Regions from separate parts of the Streptomyces sp. NPDC005181 genome, predicted to be linked through region 1. Evidence: riboswitches for the same ligand, from Rfam matches in the RefSeq annotation. Region 1 holds a riboswitch; the other holds the start of a gene.
What was found. Region 1 has a riboswitch for glycine ahead of gcvP (aminomethyl-transferring glycine dehydrogenase). Riboswitches for the same ligand answer to the same signal wherever they lie in the genome.
Positions count from the first base shown of each region.

Region 2: it holds a riboswitch for glycine, as region 1 does, so the genes downstream of both, gcvT (glycine cleavage system aminomethyltransferase GcvT) here and gcvP (aminomethyl-transferring glycine dehydrogenase) in region 1, are expected to answer to the same signal.

Region 1 is NZ_JBEXID010000036.1:64,498-67,566, reverse strand. Features, by position in the region: gene ABZV38_RS22900 (DNA polymerase IV) at 1-1,038, shown strand, start outside; gene ABZV38_RS22895 (PRC-barrel domain-containing protein) at 963-1,343, opposite strand; glycine riboswitch at 1,445-1,542, shown strand; gene gcvP (aminomethyl-transferring glycine dehydrogenase) at 1,737-3,069, shown strand, end outside.
Region 2 is NZ_JBEXID010000025.1:57,102-60,170, reverse strand. Features, by position in the region: gene gcvH (glycine cleavage system protein GcvH) at 1-153, opposite strand, end outside; gene gcvT (glycine cleavage system aminomethyltransferase GcvT) at 223-1,338, opposite strand; glycine riboswitch at 1,480-1,577, opposite strand; gene ABZV38_RS18380 (AAA family ATPase) at 1,736-2,416, shown strand; gene ABZV38_RS18375 (enhanced serine sensitivity protein SseB) at 2,530-3,069, shown strand, end outside.

The DNA of each region.
Region 1 (3,069 bases):
GGGCTCACCGGCTCGGTGGGCCTCGCCGGCTCCAAGATGCTGGCCAAGATCGCCTCGGAGGAGGCCAAGCCGGACGGGCTGCTGCTCATCGAGCCGGGAACCGAGCGTGAGCTGCTCGCGCCCATGTCCGTACGCATCCTGCCGGGCGTCGGACCCGCTACCGGGGACCACCTGCGACGCGCCGGGATGACCACGGTCGACGACCTGGCCGAGGCGGGCGAGGACGAGCTCGTACGGCTGCTGGGGAAGGCTCATGGCGTCTCGCTGCACCGCATGGCCCTCGGGTACGACAACCGCCCCGTCGTCGCCGAGCGCGACGCGAAGTCGGTCTCGGTCGAGGACACCTTCGACATGGACCTGCACGACCGAATCCGGGTCAGGACGGAGGTCGACCGGCTGGCCGACCGCTGTGTCCAGCGGCTGCGGGCCGCGGAGCGGTCGGGGCGGACCGTGGTGCTGAAGGTTCGCAGGTACGACTTCTCGACGCTCACGCGGTCCGAGACGCTGCGAGGGCCCACGGACGACCCCGCGGTGGTCAGGGAGGCCGCCGCGCGCCTCCTGGAGGCCGTGGACACCACCGGAGGCGTACGGCTGCTCGGTGTGGGTGTCACGGGGCTTGCCGACTACACGCAGGAAGATCTCTTCGCACAGGCGGCCGGTGAGCGGTCCGTGCCCGACGGCCCGGCCGACGAGGACCAAGTCCCGGGCGAGCACGGGGAGGAGCCGGCGGCCGGTGCATCGGAGGAGACTCCCGAGCAGCTCGCGGCCCGGAGGTGGCCCGCCGGGCACGACGTCCGCCATGGCGTTTATGGGCACGGCTGGGTGCAGGGCAGCGGGGTGGGGCGGGTGACGGTGCGGTTCGAGGAACCCGAGTCGCCGCCCGGCCGGGTGCGCACGTTCCGTATCGACGATCCGGAGCTTCGGCCCGCGGATCCGCTGCCACTGGTGCGCGATCCCGTGGACTACTCGTCCTGGCCGGCCAGCCTGCCGAAGTCCCGGTCCGGCCCCGGCTCCTCGGGTGGCGAGTCCAGACCGTAGTGCCGGTAGAGCTGGAGTTCCTGTTCCGGCGAGAGATGGCGGCCCACACCGAAGTCGGGTGCGTCCTTGATCAGCGCACGGTCGAAGGGGATCCGGAGCGAGTCGTCGACGAATTCGCTGGGCTCCAGCGGGACGAAGGCGTCCCTGCTGAACAGTCCGGTGCGTACGGCGGCCCACTCGGGGACACCGGTCGCGTCGTCGAGATACACCTCGTCGATGGTGCCGATCTTGGTGCCCTTGCGGTCGAACGCCTTGCGGCCTATAAGGCTGCGCGGATCGATGTCGGTCTGCACGGTCCCTCCCATTGGTCGCGGCTACTCCACAGGCACTACGAAAGTGCAGATCCGGGGCTTCGGCCACTCGAGATTTCTGAGACGTACCCCGCTGGTAGGCTGACTACGGCTGCTGACCCCGTGCGGGAGAGTCCTCCGGAGCACATCCGGCAGGCGCCGAAGGAGCAAATCCTCCCCGGAATCTCTCAGGCCCCCGTACCGCACGGACGAGGTCACTCTGGAAAGCAGGGCGGGTTTCGTGGCGGCAGACGCCGGGACGGATCCTTTCCTCACCGACGGTGAAAGCCGGTACGCCGCAGGGCGGACCGGTGAAGCTCTCAGGTTGAGATGACAGAGGGGGAGGCCGTCCGGGCACCCGCGCCGCTGTGCCCCTCGCAGGTCGTGACAGACCAGGAGGCCTCCACCATGACCCCCCGTCGCACTCCGCTCTCCCAACTGGAGCAGGGCATCCCCTTCGAACAGCGCCACATCGGACCCGATGCCGAGGCGCAGGCGAAGATGCTCGCCCAGGTTGGTTACGGCTCGCTCGACGACCTGACCGCGGCCGCGGTGCCCGATGTCATCAAGAGCGCGGAGGCGCTGCAACTGCCGACGGCCCGCACCGAGGCCGAGGTCCTGGCCGAGCTGCGCTCGCTCGCCGACCGCAACCAGGTCGTCGCGCCGATGATCGGCCTCGGCTACTACGGCACCTTCACCCCGCCGGTGATCCTCCGCAACGTCATGGAGAACCCCGCCTGGTACACGGCCTACACGCCGTACCAGCCGGAGATCTCGCAGGGCCGACTCGAGGCCCTCCTCAACTTCCAGACGATGGTCGCCGAGCTGACCGGGCTGCCCACCTCAGGCGCCTCGCTGCTCGACGAGGGCACCGCGGCCGCCGAGGCCATGGCACTCGCGCGGCGCGTCGGCAAGGTCAAGGACGGCGTCTTCCTGGTCGACGCCGACACCTTGCCGCAGACCGTCGCGGTGATAGAGACCCGCGCAGAGCCGACCGGTGTCGAGGTCGTCGTCGCCGACCTCAGCGAGGGCATCCCCGCCGACGTCGCCGAGCGCGGTGTCTTCGGCGTGCTGCTCCAGTACCCGGGCGCCTCCGGCGCCGTCCGGGACATCAAGCCTGTCATCGAGCAGGCCCATGAGCTCGGCGCCGTCGTCACCGTCGCCGCCGACCTGCTGGCCCTGACTCTCCTCACCTCGCCCGGCGACCTCGGCGCGGACATCGCCGTCGGCACCACGCAGCGCTTCGGCGTGCCGATGGGCTTCGGCGGACCGCACGCGGGCTTCATGGCCGTGCGCGACAAGTTCGCCCGCAGCCTGCCCGGCCGCCTCGTCGGCGTCTCCGTCGACGCGGACGGCAACAAGGCGTACCGCCTGGCCCTGCAGACCCGCGAGCAGCACATCCGCCGCGAGAAGGCCACCAGCAACATCTGTACCGCTCAGGTGCTGCTCGCCGTCATGGCCGGCATGTACGCCGTCTACCACGGCCCCGACGGACTGCGGACGATCGCGCGGCGCACGCACCGCTACGCCACGATCCTGGCCGAGGGCCTGCGGGCCGCCTCCATCGACGTCGAGACCGACGCCTACTTCGACACGCTCACCGTGCGGGTCCCGGGCAGGGCCGCCGAGGTCGTCGCCGATGCCCGTGAGCGCGGCGTCAACCTGCGGCTCGTCGACGCCGACCTGGTCTCCCTCGCCTGCGACGAGACCACCACCCGCACCCAGATCGCCGCCGTCTGGG
Region 2 (3,069 bases), on a different contig from region 1:
CACCGTGTCACCGACCTCGGGGAGCTGGGCGTAGACGACGTCACCGAGCGCGTTGGCCGCGAACTCGGTGATACCGACTGTGGCCACACCGTCCTCGACGGCCGACAGCCACTCGTGCTCCTTGCTGTAACGCAGCTGCTGAGGGTTGCTCATGACCTGAATTCTCCTGTACGCGGGGGAGTGCTGATGAACGGTGGTCTTACGGGGTGAGACGCGACTACGTCACTTCTGGCGCTTGTAGAACGGCAGGGCCACGACCTCGTAGGGCTCGTGGCTGCCGCGGATGTCCACTCCGACACCCGCGGTCCCGGGCGCGGCGTGCGCGGCGTCCACATACGCGATGGCGATCGGCTTGCCGAGGGTCGGGGACGGGGCGCCGGAGGTGACCTGGCCGATGATCTGCCCCTCGGTGACGACGGAGAAACCGGCGCGCGGCACCCGGCGGCCCTCGGCGACCAGGCCGACCAGTTTGCGCGGCGGGGCGGTCTCGGCGCGCTCGGCGGCGGCCTCCAGCGCCTTGCGGCCGACGAAGTCGCCCTCCTTCTCGAACTTCACGACCCGGCCCAGGCCGGCGTCGAACGGCGTCAGCTCGGTGGTCAGCTCGTGCCCGTACAGCGGCATGCCCGCCTCCAGGCGCAGCGTGTCACGGCAGGACAGGCCGCACGGGATCAGGCCGTGCGGGGCGCCCGCTGCGGTGAGGGCCTGCCAGAGCTGCTCGGCGTGCTCGGGGGCGACGAACAGCTCGAAGCCGTCCTCGCCGGTGTAGCCGGTACGGGCGATCAGTGCGGGCACACCGGCGACGGTTCCGGGCAGGCCCGCGTAGTACTTCAGACCGTCCAGGTCGGCGTCGGTGACCGAGGCCAGAATGGCGGGGGACTCGGGGCCCTGGACGGCGATCAGCGCGTAGGCGTCGCGGTCGTCGCGCACTGCGGCGTCGAACCCGTCGGCGCGGGCGGTCAGCGCGTCCAGCACGATCTGGGCGTTCCCGGCGTTGGCCACGACCATGTACTCGGTCTCGCCGAGGCGGTAGACGATCAGGTCGTCCAGGATTCCGCCGTCCTCGGCGCAGATCATCGTGTAGCGGGCGCGGCCGACGGCGACGGTGCCGATGTTGCCGACCAGCGCGAAGTTCAGGAACGCCGCTGCCTGCGGGCCGGTGACGGTGATCTCGCCCATGTGCGAAAGGTCGAAGAGGCCGGCCTTCGTACGCACCGCATTGTGCTCGTCGCGCTCACTGGCATACCGCAGCGGCATGTCCCAGCCCGCGAAGTCGGTCATGGTCGCGCCCAGCGAGCGGTGCAGGGCGTCGAGGGCGGTGAGACGGGGGGCGTTGCTCATAGGTGTGGCTCCCAGGGCATGACGACGAGGACGATCCCTCCCCATCTGTCATCGGAACCTGAGAGGTTCGCCGAGAGACCCTGACGGGTTCGGCTTGCACCTTGGGTGGAGCCGCCGGGGCGACTCGCTTTTCAGATCTGCCTCATCCACGCGGTACGGGGCCTGAGAGATTCAAGGGAGGATCTTGCTCCTTCGGCGCCCGGCACAGGCAGTGGCCGGAACTCTCCCGCGCGGATTCAAGCGGCCTTTATGCAGTTGGCGGGGTCATCATCGCACGCATTACGGAAGAGTGGGGCGTCGGTACCCCGTGAGGGAAACGAAGGGTGGGACGGTTGTCTCGCATTGCCTTTTCTTTACACTTCGTGGGCAGGCGTGAGCGACCGACAGGGGGAGGGCGATGACGTTGCAGCGGTACGCGACGACCGCGGGGGTCGCGCACGGCGCGATGCCCGCGCAGCCGGACACACCTGTCCGGGAAAGCTTCGGCACGCACGCACCCGTCGTGCGCGATCTGCGCGAGCGCGCCGGGCGCAGCCCGGGCGGCCTGCACTTCGCCGCGGGCGATGTGGTGGTGGTCTCCGGGCTGCCCGGCAGCGGCAAATCGACGCTCATCCGGCGAGCGGTGACCGTACGGGCCATCGACTCCCAGGACACCCGGGACCGCTGGGCGCAGCGAGTGCCCCGCTTACTCCCGTACGCCCTCTACCGCCCGCTGGTCCGCGTCGCCCACTACTGGGGGCTCTGGCGGGCGCTGCGCTCCGGTGACTCGGTCGTGGTCCACGACTGCGGCACCCAGGCGTGGGTACGGGGCTGGCTGGCCCGGGACGCGCGACGCCGCGGCCGTGTCCTGCACCTCGTGCTGCTGGACGTCACCCCGCAGGTGGCGAGGGAGGGTCAGCGCGAGCGCGGACGCGGAGTCTCCGGTTACGCCTTCGCCCGGCACCGCAGGGCCGTCGGCAGGCTGCTGCGGGACACCGAGGCCGGCGCCCTGCCGCCCGGCTGCTGCTCGGCGGTGCTGCTGGACCGGGAGGCGGCCGGGATGCTGGCCCGGATCACGTTCACCGACCACCGCCGCTGAGGGCTGTCCGGCGGACCACGGCCGGGCAGCCTCCAGCACGGCCGCCCGTCGGCGCGGAGGGGCGCGCCGGAGTTACTGTTCTGCGGCAAGCCATGGGGTGAGAAGGGGAAGCAGTGGACATTCCGGCACCGGTCCAGACCCATCCGCAGGGCGGATGGCCGGCCAATGAGCTCGAAGAGGTACTCGGGGCCTCGCTCGGCAGCCCGGAAGCGGGCGGCCGGCTCGTCGAAGTGCTCGGCCGCAGCCACCTCTGGGTGCCGCTCCCCAACGGCGGCGGTCCCGATGCCCCGTCGCTCGACCTGCCGACGGTGGAGATCGAGGGCGCGGCGTACGTCCCCGTCTTCAGCTCCGAACAGCAGTTCCTGAGCTGCGTCGGCACCCATATGTCCTTCACCGTGGCGCCTGCCCGCGAATTCGCCCGCGGACTGCCCCCGCAGCTCGGCATCGCGGTGAACCCGGGCGGCGCCGTCGGCATGCCGTTGCCGCCGCCCGCCGTCGCCGAGCTCTGCCGCGCCGGCCGCACCTCGCTGGACGGGCCGGCCACCGGTGGACGTGTCCGGTTGTACGAGCCGGACTGGCAGGAGGAGCCAGTCGACTTCCTCGCCGCCGCGGCCGGCGAATTCGAGGAGAGCGGTGTCGTGCGCAGCGCCCGC